DNA from 3 places in the Pectobacterium odoriferum genome. Region 3 is predicted to be linked to each of the others. Evidence: riboswitches for the same ligand, from Rfam matches in the RefSeq annotation. Region 3 holds a riboswitch; each other region holds the start of a gene.

What was found. Region 3 has a riboswitch for thiamine pyrophosphate ahead of thiM (hydroxyethylthiazole kinase). Riboswitches for the same ligand answer to the same signal wherever they lie in the genome.
Region 1: it holds a riboswitch for thiamine pyrophosphate, as region 3 does, so the genes downstream of both, thiC (phosphomethylpyrimidine synthase ThiC) here and thiM (hydroxyethylthiazole kinase) in region 3, are expected to answer to the same signal.
Region 2: it holds a riboswitch for thiamine pyrophosphate, as region 3 does, so the genes downstream of both, thiB (thiamine ABC transporter substrate binding subunit) here and thiM (hydroxyethylthiazole kinase) in region 3, are expected to answer to the same signal.

Annotation. Positions count from the first base shown of each region.
Region 1 is NZ_CP034938.1:262,784-268,244, forward strand. Features, by position in the region: gene thiC (phosphomethylpyrimidine synthase ThiC) at 1-1,317, opposite strand, end outside; TPP riboswitch at 1,431-1,585, opposite strand; gene EO763_RS01140 (Rsd/AlgQ family anti-sigma factor) at 1,707-2,168, opposite strand; gene nudC (NAD(+) diphosphatase) at 2,277-3,059, shown strand; gene hemE (uroporphyrinogen decarboxylase) at 3,159-4,223, shown strand; gene nfi (deoxyribonuclease V) at 4,239-4,928, shown strand; gene EO763_RS01160 (YjaG family protein) at 5,006-5,461, shown strand, end outside.
Region 2 is NZ_CP034938.1:4,192,891-4,198,351, forward strand. Features, by position in the region: gene sgrR (HTH-type transcriptional regulator SgrR) at 1-1,528, shown strand, start outside; TPP riboswitch at 1,566-1,662, shown strand; gene thiB (thiamine ABC transporter substrate binding subunit) at 1,746-2,726, shown strand; gene thiP (thiamine/thiamine pyrophosphate ABC transporter permease ThiP) at 2,702-4,309, shown strand; gene thiQ (thiamine ABC transporter ATP-binding protein ThiQ) at 4,296-5,006, shown strand; gene EO763_RS18920 (family 43 glycosylhydrolase) at 5,011-5,461, opposite strand, start outside.
Region 3 is NZ_CP034938.1:3,491,998-3,497,458, forward strand. Features, by position in the region: gene trhP (prephenate-dependent tRNA uridine(34) hydroxylase TrhP) at 1-1,058, shown strand, start outside; gene yegS (lipid kinase YegS) at 1,473-2,372, shown strand; gene psiE (phosphate-starvation-inducible protein PsiE) at 2,401-2,808, opposite strand; gene thiD (bifunctional hydroxymethylpyrimidine kinase/phosphomethylpyrimidine kinase) at 2,988-3,791, opposite strand; gene thiM (hydroxyethylthiazole kinase) at 3,788-4,582, opposite strand; TPP riboswitch at 4,619-4,715, opposite strand; gene ahr (NADPH-dependent aldehyde reductase Ahr) at 5,021-5,461, shown strand, end outside.

The DNA.
Region 1 (5,461 bases), 1.8 Mb from region 3:
AATCTTGGTCAGCTCACCTAACGTATGCAGTTCGGCAAACTGGGCTTCGTCGTTGGCATCCTGAATGGAGCCCGGACGTAAACCGTCACCCAGCGACAACGCGACATCGTAAGCGGCACAAATTTCACAAATTTCCCGGAAGTGTTCGTACAGGAAGCTCTCTTTGTGATGCGACAGGCACCACTTCGCCATAATGGAACCGCCGCGTGAGACGATGCCAGTCAGGCGTTTGGCCGTCATCGGAACATAGCGCAATAGCACGCCAGCGTGGATGGTGAAATAGTCCACACCCTGTTCTGCTTGTTCCAGCAGCGTATCGCGGAACATTTCCCAGTTCAGGTTTTCCGCCACGCCGTTCACTTTTTCCAGCGCCTGATAAATCGGTACTGTCCCGATTGGTACGGGGCTGTTACGCAGAATCCACTCGCGGGTTTCGTGAATATAGCGGCCGGTTGAGAGATCCATCACCGTATCCGCGCCCCAGCGGGTAGACCAGACCAGCTTTTCCACCTCTTCTTCGATGGAAGACGTCACGGCGGAGTTACCGATATTGGCGTTAACTTTCACCAGAAAATTGCGCCCGATAATCATCGGCTCTGATTCAGGGTGATTGATGTTTGAGGGAATAATAGCGCGCCCGGCAGCCACTTCCTGACGGACAAATTCCGGCGTGATGTTTTCTGGCAGAAGGGCGCCAAAACTTTGCCCCGGATGCTGCTGGCGCAGTACCTCGCCGCGAATACGCTCGCGCCCCATATTTTCACGAATGGCGATAAATTCCATTTCGGGCGTAATCATGCCCTGTCGCGCATAGTGGAGCTGGGTGACGCGTTGGCCCGCTTTAGCACGCAAAGGTCGTGGCAGGTGTTCGAAACGCAGATGATCCAGACCCGCATCCGCCAGACGCTGTTGGGTGAAATCGGAGCTGACGCCGGATAACGCTTCGGTGTCGTGACGTTCTGCAATCCAGCTGGCGCGCAGCTTCGCTAGCCCAATGCGGACATCGGGTTGCGCAGCCGGATCGCCATAAGGCCCTGAAGTATCGTAAACCGGGATTGGCTCATTGGGTTCGTATTGGGGGTTGTCTTTACTGCCGCCAAGTAACGTCGGGCTAAGCTGAATCTCCCGCATCGGTACGTGGATGTCATCGCGTGAACCTGTAAGGTAAATGCGTTTGGAATTGGGAAAGGCGGTTCCCTGTAAGGTTTCAATAAACTGCTGGGCGGCGGCACGCTGTTCACGGCGACCGGATTTGGATGCTGTAGATAACTCTGTCTTTACCGACGAGGTTTTTATAGACAAGGGTTCTGTAGACATAGCAAGTTCCTGTAAGACGTAAAGGGAAGATTGCTTGTCTGGAGCCGGAGGGAGTAATAATGATATTGAGCGTCAGAGCAGGTATGTGGGAATACACAGCCTTGGGCTCAATGAGGTGCATTACTCTTGTTCCCTTCGCAGGTATTAACCCGATCAGGTTCCGCGGATCCCGAATTAACGGTCTCAGCCTGTGCGCTCATAAGTTTCGTCATAACGATTGATTTCGTAAAACAAAACACGAGCACGCTAGGCACTCCGACAAGATATGCCCGTCTCTTAAACGGGCCAATAAAACCCCTACACTGTATGTCGGCAAAACGCAGATGTCAAAGCGTGCCGCGTTGCCTTTACAGTGTGTGATGATGTCCTGAAATAACGTCAAATGACGGCTATTTGTCGTAAACCTGCTGGATCATTCTGTCTTCCAACGTAAAACGCTCTTCCAAGGCTTCGCCGACGTGGGAGAGTGCGTGCTGGAATTCGAGGCAGTTATCATGGTCGATGGCTGCCGCCAGGTGGCTATCGTAAAACGCCATAATTTGCTGCGTGTTATTTTGCAGGGCGAGGTCGAGCTGGGTGGAAAGCGCTAATACTTGTTCGCTGTGCGTCGCTGCTTCATGCAGCATTTTTTCGTATAAATGAAAGTGGCCGGTAGAAAGATAGTCCACCAGATTCTGGCAAAAATTATCCAATGCCTCTTCATCCAAAAGAGAAAGCGCTTCCTTGTTCGGCTTGATGCCAACCAGATGATAGTAAGCCACCAGAAGCTGCTTACGCGCTTGTAGCCATTGGTCGATTAACGCATTATTGCCACCAACGTATTCAGTTAGACTTTGTAGCTGGTTTAGCATTGTTGACTCCGTGAACGGTAAGAAATAACTGAAATCCCAGTTATAAAACTTATGTAATCACTCTGAATGTAAAATGCCAGTGAAGTGGCAGTGGAGCAATAAAAAGATATGGAACAGACGCTAAAAGGTGATGAAACCGGCTGGTGGGTGGTTAGCGACGCGGTACAAATCTGGCTACCTCAGGGAGAATTGCCGCGCGGAACGGCAATAGAGTGGTCGCTGCAGGGGAAAACGGCTCGCCAAATCGGCGAATGGCAAGGGTTGCCTGTCTGGCTGGTCTGTCAGGGACGAGATTCCGATATGGCATCAGTTCGCCAGTTGCTCGATCAGGACGTGGGGTTATTCCAGCTCGCGGGGCGAGGCGTACAGTTGGCTGAGTTCTATCGTTCTCATCGTTTTTGTGGTTACTGCAGCCATGAAATGGTGCGGAGCAAAACGGAGCTGGCGTGCTTATGTCACCACTGCAAAGAACGCTATTATCCGCAGATCGCGCCTTGCATCATCGTCGCGATTCGCCGTGGCGAGGAAATTTTGCTGGCGCAGCACAATCGACATCGCGGAAACATGTACACCGTGCTGGCTGGGTTTGTAGAAGTCGGCGAAACGCTGGAACAGACGGTCGTGCGTGAGGTCATGGAAGAGAGCCAAATTCAGATAAAAAACCTGCGTTACGTGAGTTCGCAGCCCTGGCCATTCCCTCATTCTCTGATGATGGCGTTTATGGCCGATTATGCGGGTGGAGACATCAAGCACGATCCGAAAGAGCTGCGTGATGCAGGCTGGTTCCGCTATGACCAACTCCCGCAGTTACCTCCGCCGGGCACCGTGGCGCGTCGGCTTATCGAAGATACGGTGGTACTGTGCCGCACTTATCACGAGAACGAAGGCTGACGTGGTACTATTTGCGTCATAAAGCGTTTGCCTTATAACGCATCCGTTTCATCACATCTATCCGGTGTAGAACCGCCGTGAGGTTGAAAGGAAAAGAACATGACTGATCTGAAAAACGATCGCTATTTGCGGGCGTTATTACGCCAACCCGTTGATGTCACCCCGGTGTGGATGATGCGTCAGGCGGGGCGTTATCTGCCGGAATATAAGGCAACGCGCGCGCAGGCGGGTGATTTTATGTCGCTGTGTAAAAACGCAGAGCTGGCTTGTGAAGTCACGTTACAACCTTTACGGCGCTATGCGTTAGACGCTGCGATCCTGTTCTCTGACATTCTCACGATCCCTGATGCCATGGGCTTAGGGCTTTATTTTGAAGCGGGGGAAGGCCCACGCTTTCACTCCCCGATCACGTCGCATGCCGATGTGGTTAACCTGCCTGTCCCCGATCCAGAACAGGAACTCGGGTATGTGATGAACGCGGTGCGGACGATCCGTAAAAACCTCGCGGGTGAAGTGCCGCTTATTGGTTTCTCGGGCAGCCCGTGGACGCTGGCGACCTATATGGTTGAAGGCGGTAGCAGCAAAGCGTTTACCGTCATCAAGAAAATGATGTTCGCCGAGCCTAAAACGTTACACCTGTTGCTGGATAAGCTGGCTGATAGTGTCATTCTTTATCTCAACGCGCAGATTCGCGCGGGTGCGCAAGCGGTGATGGTCTTCGATACCTGGGGCGGCGCGCTGAGCGGACGCGACTACAAAGAATTCTCTCTGCATTACATGCACAAGATCGTTGATGGTTTACAGCGCGAGAATGAAGGTCGCCGTGTGCCCGTGACGCTCTTCACTAAAGGTGGCGGCCAGTGGCTGGAAGCGATGGCGGAAACCGGCTGCGACGCGCTGGGGCTGGACTGGACGAGCGATATTGCTGATGCACGTCGTCGCGTAGGTGATAAAGTCGCGCTACAGGGAAATATGGATCCGTCGATGCTGTATGCCGATCCGGCACGGATCGAGCAGGAAGTCGCATCGATCCTGGCTGGATTTGGACAAGGCAACGGCCATGTTTTCAATCTGGGTCACGGCATTCATCAGGATGTGCCGCCGGAGCATGCGGGCGTTTTTGTTGAAGCTGTGCATCGGTTGTCCCGCGCTTATCATGCATGATTCACAGGAGGTGATGTGATTGATACACAACAGCTGCGGGCTGAGCAGTTGGCCCGCGCTTCTGATGTGATTCGCCACGACGATTTACCTTTTGAGCAGCCCGCGTTTATCGCGGGTGCGGATGTTGGCTTTGAGCAAGAAGGCTCAGTAACCCGCGCTGCGATTGCGGTAATGCGCTATCCTTCGTTGGAACTGATAGAATACAAGATTGCGCGTATCAGCACGACAATGCCTTATATCCCCGGCTTTCTTTCGTTTCGTGAATGTCCTGGGCTGCTCGCTGCGTGGGCGTTGCTTGAACAGAAACCGGATCTGCTGTTTGTCGATGGGCATGGGATTTCCCATCCGCGTCGTCTCGGCGTTGCCAGCCATTTTGGTCTGCTAGTTGATGTCCCGACGATTGGCGTGGCGAAAAGTCGGCTTTGTGGCCGGTTTGAGCCATTGGCGGAGGGCGTCGGTAGCCAGCAGCCGTTACTGGATAAGGGCGAGCAGATTGGCTGGGTATGGCGCAGTAAAGCGCGCTGTAATCCGCTGTTTGTGGCGACGGGGCATCGAGTCAGTCGGGATAGTGCATTGCACTGGGTACAATCTTGTATGCGTGGCTACCGTTTACCGGAGCCGACCCGTTGGGCTGATGCTGTCGCATCAAATCGTCCCGCATTTGTGCGTTGGCAACGGCAGCAAGCCGCTAACGTATTGTCGTAAAACTTTAGGAATTCAGGCATAGGGCGTCACTGTGATTTCAGGTACACTGCCGTCCGTCGCCGTTAATGAGCATAAAAATGTTACGTAATCCCATTCATTTACGTCTGGAAAAGCTGGCGAGCTGGCAACATGTCACTTTCATGTCATGTCTTTGTGAACGTATGTATCCAAATTACCACGAGTTTTGTCGTCAAACAGAATTCGGCGACGCGATGGTTTACCGTCGCATTCTCGATCTCGTATGGGAAACATTGGTTGTTAAAGATGCTAAGGTCAATTTCGATAGCCAGTTGGAAAAGCTGGAAGAAGCGGTTCCCGCTGCTGAAGATTACGATCTTTATGGCGTCTACCCGGCTATTGATGCCTGTATCGCACTGGGCGAGCTGATTCATTCGCGCTTAAGCGGTGAAACGCTGGAACATGCGATAGCGATTAGCGAAACGTCTATCCGCACGGTTGCCATGCTGGAAATGACGCAAGCAGGCAAAGAAATGACCGACGATGAGCTCAAGGTTTTGCCTGCAGTTGAAGAA
Region 2 (5,461 bases), 700 kb from region 3:
GAACGCGATGCAGCAGGAAGGCTGGCTCATCTGGCAAGCCGAAGCTGGAAGAGGAAAGCGCTCGCAGCTCTCCTTTGTTTATACCGGATTGGCGCTACAGCAACAGCGTGCCGAAGATTTGCTGGAACAGGATCGCATTGAACAACTGGTGCAGTTGGTGGGTGACAAGGAGGCGGTGCGCCAGATGCTACTTGCCCACCTTGGGCGGAGCTTCCGGCAGGGGAAGCACATTCTGCGCATCCTCTATTACCGTCCTTTACGCAATTTACTGCCCGGCTCGGCGCTACGGCGTTCAGAGATGCACATTGCCCGGCAAATCTTCAGCGGACTCACCAATATAAATGAGGAAAATGGGGAAATTGAACCCGATTTGGCTCACCATTGGCAGATGATCTCTCCCCTGCATTGGCGCTTTTATCTGCGCCCGGCTATCCGCTTTCATCATGGGCGCGAGCTCACAATGGATGACATCACCACATCACTCTCTCGCCTTATTCCGCTTCCACTCTTTTCTCATCTTGAAGCCGTAACGTCGCCGATGCCATTCGTGATCGATATCCAGCTAAACAGCCCGGATAACTGGCTACCGTGGCTATTAGGCAGCGTGCACGCCATGATTTTGCCGCAAGAGTGGAAAACGCTACCGGATTTTGCCCAACACCCGATTGGCACCGGCCCTTACGCCGTGGTGCGTAATAACAGCAATCAACTGAAGATCCGCGCCTTCGATGATTATTTTGGCTATCGGGCGTTGATTGATGAGGTCAATATCTGGGTCCTGCCGGACGAACCGGAGGAAATGCCGGTATCGATCCAACTCCAGTCTGACAATTCTCGTCACGAACAGTTAGAAAGCCGGATGGAAGAAGGCGGCTATTTCCTGCTGTTCGACAAGCGTTCGCCGTTAGCATCACGACCGGAAGCTCAGCAGTGGCTCAGACAGGTATTTAACCCGATTTCGCTACTCAACCACGCCAATACCAGCAATCAGCGTGACTGGTCACCGGCCTACAGCCTGCTGCCGCGCTGGCACCATCACCATCCCGATGTGCCGCAATCCCTTCCGAAAGGGCTGACGGAGGTCACACTCACGTTCTATCAGGCACACCCTGAATACCGGATATTAAGCGAGATTATGCGCACGCTACTGGCGCAGCACGGCGTCACGTTGCATATCCAGACGGTCAGCTACGAAGACTGGTATCAAGGCAATGCCGAGAGCGATATCTGGTTTAGCAGCGTGAATTGTTATTTACCGCTCGAATTCTCCCTGTTCGCGATGCTCTACGAACTCCCACTGGTGCAGCACTGTCTGGATGACGATCTGCATGCGGACGCGCAGCAGTGGCGCAGTCACTCGCTGCCGATGGCGGAATGGTGTGAAAAACTGATCGATAGCGGCCAACTGTATCCGCTGTTGCACCACTGGCTGCAACTTCAAGGGCAGCGCAGTATGCGCGGCGTCAGGATGAATATGTTGGGCTGGTTTGATTTTAAATCCGCCTGGTTTGCACCGCCGGAACGCTGAGAGCCTTTCGCTGCCCGACTTAACCCTTTACAATGTGCCGTTCTCAACGGGGTGCGGAAAATTTTTCGCTGAGAAGATACCCGTCGAACCTGATCCGGTTAATACCGGCGAAGGGATTTGAGAGTGTGGCTTATTGCTGCCTCAAAGTCCTTTGCCACCCTATGATTCTCAGGAGTGCAAAGTGTTAAATCAATTACTACACCGTTCAGCCACCGCGCTGAAAATCAGCCTGCCTTGCCTGTTACTGCTCTCGGCTTCGGCCTTCGCCAAGCCTACGCTTACCGTTTATACCTACGATTCATTCGCTTCCGAATGGGGTCCGGGCCCTGTCATCAAGACCGCATTTGAAAAAGAGTGCGAGTGCGAACTGAATTTCGTCGCACTGGAAGACGGTGCCTCGCTGCTGAACCGTCTGCGTATGGAAGGCAAAAACAGCAAAGCGGACATCATTCTGGGACTGGACAACAACCTGTTGCAGGCCGCAGAACAAACCGGCCTGTTTGCGCCACACGGTCAGGACACCCGTGCCGTCACGGTGCCGGGCGGCTGGAGCAATAAGACGTTCGTTCCTTACGACTACGGCTACTTTGCGTTTGTGTATAACAAAGACACGCTGAAAAACCCGCCGAAAAGCCTGCATGAGCTGGTGGACAGCAATGCACCGTGGAAAGTGATCTATCAGGATCCGCGCACCAGCACACCGGGACTGGGCTTACTGCTGTGGATGCAGAAAGTGTACGGCAACGATGCGCCACAAGCCTGGCAGAAGCTGGCGAAGAAAACCGTTACCGTAACCAAAGGCTGGAGTGAAGCCTACGGTCTGTTCCTGAAAGGGGAAGCGGATCTGGTGCTGAGCTACACCACGTCACCGGCCTATCACATCATTGAAGAAAAGAAAGACAACTACGCGGCGGCCACCTTTAGCGAAGGGCACTATCTGCAAATTGAAATCGCCGGGCAGTTGGCTTCCAGCAAAAATCCCGAACTGGCAAAACGCTTTATGCAGTTCATCCTGAGCCCAACCTTCCAGCAGGCTATCCCTACCACAAACTGGATGTATCCAGCGGTTAAAACCGACCTGCCTGCGGGCTTCGCGGCGCTCGCGGTTCCTGAGAAAGCCATGCAGTTCAGCGCACAGGACGTTGCCGACCAAAGGACGCAGTGGATTCAGGCATGGCAACGCGCCGTCAGCCACTGATCGGCGGACGTCTGTGGCCGGGGCTACTGGCCACAACGCTGTTAATTTCCGTTGCCACTCTGGCTTTCGGCGCGCTATGGCTACAGGCGCCCGAAAGCCAGTGGCGCACGCTATGGCATGACAGCTATCTCTGGCATGTCATTCGGTTTACCTTCTGGCAGGCCTTTCTCTCTGCGCTGTTTTCTACCGTTCCGGCGATCTTCCTTGCCAGAGCGCTGTATCGACGGCGCTTTCCCGGCCATCGCTGGCTGCTACGATTGTGCGCAATGACGCTGGTGCTGCCGGTGCTGGTCGCTGTTTTTGGCCTGCTCAGCGTTTATGGTCGGCAAGGCTGGCTGGCCTCTGTGCTGGGCTGGTTTGACCTGAAATACACGTTTTCGCCCTATGGGTTGCAGGGCATCCTGCTGGCGCACGTCTTCTTCAATCTGCCGCTGGCAACCCGATTGCTGTTGCAGTCGTTAGAAGGCATCGCCACCGAGCAACGTCAGTTGGCGGCGAATCTGGGTATGAACAGCTGGCAGCATTTCCGCCTGCTGGAATGGCCCGCCCTGCGCCGACAGATTTTACCCACTGGCGCACTGATTTTTATGCTCTGCTTCGCCAGCTTTGCTACGGTGCTGTCGCTGGGCGGTGGCCCGCAGGCGACCACAATTGAACTGGCTATCTATCAGGCATTAAGCTTTGATTACGATCCGGGGCGCGCGGCACTGCTGGCGTTAATTCAGATGGTTTGCTGTCTCGGCTTGGTGCTGCTGAGCCAGCGGCTGGGACGGATTCTACCCGTCGGCAGCACACAACAGCTTGCCTGGCGCAATCCGCAGGATAGCGCCTTAAGCCGCGTCACCGACGGCCTGCTGATTGGTGCGCTGTTGCTGCTGGTCGTCCCCCCTTTACTGGCCGTGGTGGTGGATGGCGTAAACCGATCGCTGGTTACCGTGCTGCAACAGCCTGTGCTCTGGCAAACGCTGTTTACCTCGCTGCGCATTGCCTTAGGCGCGGGACTCCTGTGTCTGGTGCTAACCATGATGCTGCTCTGGAGCAGCCGCGAGCTAAAATTACGTCAGAAACCACTGTACGGGCAGTTGATGAACCTGAGCGGTATGCTCATCCTCGCCATGCCGGGCATTGTGCTGGCAACCGGCTTTTTCCTGCTGCTGAATAACAGCATCGGGCTACCGCAATCCCCTTACGCACTGGTGGTGTTCACCAACGCGCTGATGGCAATTCCGTACGCGATCAAAGTACTGGAAAACCCAATGCTGGACGTTGCCGAACGCTACAACCGACTCTGCACGTCGCTGGATATTCGCGGCTGGCAGCGACTGAGACTGATCGAACTCGCCGCGCTGAAACAACCGCTGGCGCAGGCGTTGGCTTTTGCCTGCGTGCTGTCGATTGGTGATTTTGGTGTCATTGCACTGTTCGGTAATGAGCAATTCCGCACGCTGCCATTCTATCTGTACCAGCAAATTGGTTCCTATCGCAGCGCCGACGGCGCAGTCACGGCGCTGCTCTTAATGCTGCTGTGCTTTATGTTATTTACCCTGATTGAAAAACTGGCAGGCCGTCATGATCGCGCTTGAGAAATTGACCTACTTCTATCAACACTTGCCCATGCGCTTTGATTTTCACGTCAAGCTGGGAGAGCGCATCGCTATCCTCGGCCCCAGCGGCGCAGGGAAAAGTACGCTGCTGAATCTGGTTGCGGGCTTCCTGATGGCAGACAGCGGGGAATTACGACTTAACGGCGAATCTCACCGCGAGACGCCTCCCGCTAAACGACCGGTTTCGATTCTGTTTCAGGAAAATAACCTGTTTCCTCATCTGACAATCGGGCAAAACATCGCGCTGGGGCTACACCCCGGCCTGCGGCTTAATGCAGAACAGCGCGAGACGCTACGGCAGATCGCCGATCGGGTCGGTCTGGTGGATCTTCTGGATCGTCTGCCCTCGCAGGTTTCTGGCGGACAGCGCCAGCGCGCGGCATTGGCACGCTGTCTGGTGCGCCACCAGCCGATTCTGCTATTGGATGAACCGTTCTCGGCACTCGATCCCGCGCTGCGTCAGGAGATGCTCGATCTGGTTGAAAGCGTGTGTCAGGAGCGCCAATTCACGCTGTTGATGGTGTCCCACAATCTGGATGATGCCATGCGGATCGCAAAACGTACGGTGCTGATCGTGGACGGGCAGATTTATTATGATGGGCCGACTCAGGCGCTACAAGATGGCAGCGCCGAAGCGGCCGCCATCCTGGGAATTTCACGTCCGTCTTCGAATTGAGAAATTAAGGCAAAGCCTGATAGCGCAAGTTACTGAACGTGACGTCGCCCTCGCCTGAAGCATACAGGGCAGGCCGCAAACTGAGGAAATCATACGCGACGTTGTGATGGTAGCCGGACACTTCCATCTGCACCGGATATTTCTTCCACGGTTCCTGATCCGAGGTGCGGGTGTAGAACGTCACAATGTGGCGATCGTTTTTCATCAGAATCTGCACCTCATTGCCCGTAATATGCGGCAGTTTCTTCTCCGCCCTTTCCAGCCCGTAGCGGTGCATTACGGTGCCGTCCTGATTAAACGACAGCCCGACGTATAGCTTCGCGTTATAGAACAGCAGCAACCCTGCCTGTGCGCCGGGGGCAAAATTCGCCGTGACTTCAATTTGGTAAGCCTGATCGCCAGGGATCATCGTCAGCGGCGCGCTGTTCTTCGGCGACGTGCCTTTTGCCTTCAGG
Region 3 (5,461 bases):
TGCTGGTGCGCGAAAACTTCCCACAGATGGATGTTCACCTTTCCGTTCAGGCCAACGCGGTCAACTGGGCGACAGTGAAATTCTGGCAGCAGATGGGGCTGACGCGCGTGATTCTGTCCCGCGAACTGTCGCTGGAAGAGATTGCAGAAATCCGCCAGAACGTCCCAGATATGGAACTGGAAATCTTCGTTCACGGCGCGCTGTGCATGGCTTATTCCGGTCGCTGCCTGCTGTCCGGCTACATCAACAAGCGCGATCCGAATCAGGGCACCTGCACCAACGCCTGCCGCTGGGAATATAAGGTTCAGGAAGGCAAAGAGGATGAGGTCGGGAATATCGTTCATCAGCACGAACCTATCGCGGTGAAAAACGTTGAGCCTGCGCTGGGCATCGGCGAACCGACCGACAAAGTCTTTATGCTGGAAGAAAACCTGCGCCCCGGCGAGTACATGAGCGCATTTGAAGACGAGCACGGCACCTACATCATGAACTCCCGCGATCTGCGTGCGATCCAGCACGTTGAGCGCCTGACGCAAATGCAGGTTCATTCGCTGAAAATCGAAGGCCGCACCAAGTCATTCTATTACTGTGCCCGTACCGCACAGGTATATCGCCGCGCCATTGACGATGCCGTCGCGGGGAAACCGTTCGACCCGACGCTGCTGGAAACGCTGGAAGGCTTGGCGCACCGTGGCTACACCGAAGGCTTCCTGCGTCGCCACGTGCATGAAGATTACCAGAACTACGACTACGGCTACTCCGTTTCCGATCGTCAGCAGTTTGTCGGTGAATTCACCGGCGTGCGCCGCGATGGGCTGGCGGAAGTCGAGGTGAAGAACAAGTTTTCATGCGGCGACAGCGTAGAGATGATGACGCCGAACGGCAATATTCAATTCACCATCGAATCTATGCAGAATACCAAAGGGCAGCCGACCGATGTGGCACCGGGTAACGGCCATATCGTCTATCTGCCCGTGCCGGACGATGTCTCGCTGGATTACGCACTGCTGCTGCGCAATCTGCCGGGCACCACCACGCGCAATCCCAACGCGGAATAAACTGGTAATAGCGCCGGATGTCACGTACATCCGGCAATGCCTCCCACAAGGCGATCCCTTGCTTATCGTATGCCCCCCTATTATCAACCTTTCTCAACCGCGACTCGGTACGTCAATCGCGCGAAGGTATCGTTACAAAGCTCAGGGGTTTTTTACGAATATTAGAAACAGATCACATCAATTCGCCAGTCTTGTGGTTAATATTGCGTCGCTGAGAAAACATAGAACGAAAAACAAGCGTAGTGATACTACTAGGAACCACCTCCTTGGCCAGCTCAATCTCCCTTGAGCTGGCTTTTCTTTTTCTCACGCCCCCCATTTCCCTACCGCAAACATTCCCTGACTCTTCTGATTTCTACCTACCGATTTAGTGTCTATTATTAATTCCACTATCCTGCTTAGGAGAAATAGGCCATGGAAAAAAATCCGGTGACGCTGCTGATTCTGAATGGGAAAAGCGCGGGTAATGAAGAACTTCGCGAGGCCATTGATGAGCTACGCAAGGACGGCTATACGCTGCATGTCCGCGTAACCTGGGAATACGGCGATGCCAAACGCTATGTAGAAGAGGCGATTCAGCTCAACGCGGATAACGTGATCGCAGCCGGTGGCGACGGCACCGTCAATGAAGTTGCCGCCGCATTAGCGGTACAGCCGGAAGCGGTGCGTCCGTGTCTGGGAATTGTGCCGCTGGGTACAGCCAACGATTTCGCCACCAGCTGTCAGATTCCGATGGAAATGCACAACGCGTTGACGCTGGCGATCAAAGGCCGCGCCACCGCGATTGATATCGCCAAGGTGAACGACAGCCATTACTTCATCAACATGGCAACGGGCGGCTTCGCCACGCGCATCACCACCGAGACACCGGCCAAGATGAAGGCCGCGCTGGGAAGCGCTTCATACGTACTACACGCGCTCTTTCGCATGGACATGCTGCAAGCCGAGCGCTGTGAGATTCGCGGGCCGGATTTTCACTGGTCGGGGGATACGCTGGTTATCGCGGTGGGCAATGGTCGTCAGGCTGGCGGCGGGCAGCAGCTTTGCCCGGAAGCACTAATCAACGATGGGTTGCTGGAACTGAGCGTGCTGTCGGCAACAGAGCTGCTGCCGAATATGCTTCAAGCCTGGTTTACCGGCAGCGAAAACCAGAACATGATTTCCGCTACCCTGCCCTGGCTGGAGATTACCGCCCCGGACGATATGACGTTTAATCTGGACGGTGAACCGCTCACAGCCAAACGTTTCCATATCGAGGTGCTTCCCGCAGCGATTCACTGCCGGCTGCCGCCCCAGTGCTCGCTGCTGGAATAGCGGCGCGTTTCGATTATTCCTGTTTCAACTATTCCCGCTTCAGGCGATTACTGTTTGCCAGATACAGTGTTACCACCAACAGCAGAATCGCCGCGGAATAAATCAGCGTATCCGACGGGCTTTTGTGATCGACAATAATCAGGCGAATGATAGCCGTAATGCCGATGTAGATAAAATAGCGCAGCGGGAAGTGATAACCGGACTGAAAATACTTCACGATCAGCGCAATGAACTCAAAATACAGGAAATAGATCACAATGCCTTCTATCAGCTGATAGGAGGAATCTTTCTCGTTGGAGATCAGCAGCACTTTCGCCAGATGGAACGTTTCCTTGACTAAAAAAATCACCAGAATGGTCGCCAGCACTAGCAGGCCGATATTGAGTATCGTCTGAAGCGCCTTGGCAGCCATCGCACTACGAGCAGAACCTGCCATATGTTATCCCCACATCCTATTTCACATTAACGCCACGATTTCACAGCAAAGTAACCGGACGAACCGCGTACTGTCTATGCCGAATACGCTTAATTTAATTTGAAATTACTGGCAAATATGTCACGCAAAGTACAAGTCAATTTACTTATACCCGTCATACTTCAGGTTGCATGTGCGTTTTACCACCAGCGATGGAAATGATGAACAGGGCCGATTCCGTGCCCGACCTCCAGCGTGTCGGCCTGCTGTAACGCCTGCTGTAAATAGCCCTTCGCTACCTTCACTGTCTCACCCCAGCTATCGTGACGTGGCCGCAGCGCCGCCAGCGCGGCAGACAGCGTGCAGCCAGTACCATGCGTATGGCGTGTATTCACACGCGGGGAACTAAAGCGCTGTGGTTCGGCCTGCCGGCTGAACAGCCAGTCCGGGCTTTCCGCTTCACTGAGGTGACCGCCTTTCATCAGCACCGTCTGACAGCCCATCGCCAGCAGCGCTTCCCCTTGCTCACGCATTTCCCGCTCATTGGTAGCCGATGACGTATTCAGCAGCGCGGCGGCCTCCGGCAGGTTCGGCGTAATCAGGGACACCAGCGGCAACAGCTCACGACGGATCGACTCCACCGCCTCGGGAGCCAGTAGCGGATCGCCACTTTTCGCCAGCATCACGGTGTCCAATACCACGAAAGGCACGGCGTAATGACGCAGGCGCTCGGCAACGGTTTCAACAATATCGGTCTGCGCCAGCATGCCAATCTTGGCGCTGTCGATACGCACATCGCTCAGCACAGAATCCAGCTGCGCTGCGACAAAATCCGGTTCAATCCGGTAGACGGACTGCACGCCACGCGTATTTTGCGCCACCAGCGCGGTAATGACCGACGTGCCGTAAGCACCCAGCGCAGAAAACGCTTTTAAATCCGCCTGAATCCCCGCACCGCCGCTCGGATCGGTGCCCGCAATCGTCAACGCATTGATGCGCTTCATGCCAGATCCTCCGCGCACAGGGTATAAAGCCGATCGAGAAAATTGGGAATAAAACTCCCCGTTCCTTGCGACGTCGAAGCTGCCTGCTGCCCCGCTAACGCCATGGCATAGCACGCCGCCGCTACGTGGGATAAGCGATCCCCCTCTAAGGAACAGAAACCCGCGACGACCGCCGACAGCGCACAGCCCGTGCCAACCACCCGCGTCATCATGCTATCGCCGCCGGTTACCGCGATATCTCGCTCACCGTCCGTGACATAATCCACCATGCCGGTCACTGCAACAATCGTCCCCACTTGCCGAGCCAGTTCGCGCGCGGCAGGGAGCGCCGTCAGCGAATCATCGGCGCTATCCACGCCACGCCCCTGTGCGGCTAAGCCCGCCAACGCCATGATTTCAGACGCATTGCCGCGAATCGCCGTCGGCCTCCACGCCAGTAATTCTCGACAAAACTCACTCCGAAAGGTCAACCCGCCTACGGCAACCGGATCGAGCACCCACGGCGTACCCGCCTGATGTGCGCTGTTTACCGCCGCCCGCATCGCCTCAGCGCGCGTACGTTCCAGCGTCCCGACATTAATCAGCAGCGCATCGGCCACCGCGCTAAACTGCGCAGCTTCTTCAGGATCGACCACCATTGCCGGTGACGCATTCAGCGCCAGCAGCACATTAGCGGTAAAAGATTGCACCACATCGTTGGTCAAACAGTGCACCAGCGGCGAGGCAGAACGGAATTGGGTTAGTGATGTTGCTGCCTGAGCGGCAGAAAAGTCGGCAGGTCGAGTGTTCATAGGTCTCCCAACCGGCGTGGAAGAAGGCGGCTACCGGTGGGCATACCGTGACTTCCCTACGCTGGCATTATCCAGATCAGGTGGTACGGGTATTTCTCAGCCTTCACAAAGAAGGGCACCCCGAGTCATGTATTAGAACCATCCCAGTAGGCGTTATGGTGCAGCCAGTTTGGACACGGACAGCGCGCAGAAACCGGAGCGTACACGTAGTACGTGAGGATTTTGAGCACTGCCCAAGTTCAAAATGGCAAATGAAATAGCCCTAATGGGATAGGATCTTACGCTTCGCAGCATAAGTAAGTGACGCCAGTAAAGCAAGCCATCGCCCACGCGACTCCCACCTGACACAAAATGAAAACCCACAGGCACGTTGTGACATAGAGAAAAATGCCATAACCCTTTAGACTGGTTAATCAAACCCATACTGAGGAAATTGTGATGACGATGATAAAGAGTTATGCCGCACCGGAAGCAGGCGCAGCGCTGGAGTTGTATGAGTTTGATGCGGGTGAACTGCAAGCGGAAGACGTCGAAGTCGTGGTTGATTACTGCGGCGTGTGCCATTCCGATCTCTCAATGATCGATAACGAATGGGGGATGTCGAGCTATCCGCTGGTTGCCGGGCATGAAGTGATTGGCCGTGTACACGCGCTGGGTGACGCGGCGAAAAGCAAAGGATTAAAGATTGGTCAGCGCGTCGGGATTGGCTGGACGGCTCGCAGCTGTGGGCACTGCGATGCCTGTATCAGCGGCAGTCAAACTAACTGTCAGCAAGGCAGCGTGCCGACCATCCTGAATAAAGGCGGCTTTGCCAATAAGATTCGCGCGAACTGGCAGTGGGCTATCCCGCTTCCTGATTCCATTGATATCGAATCGGCG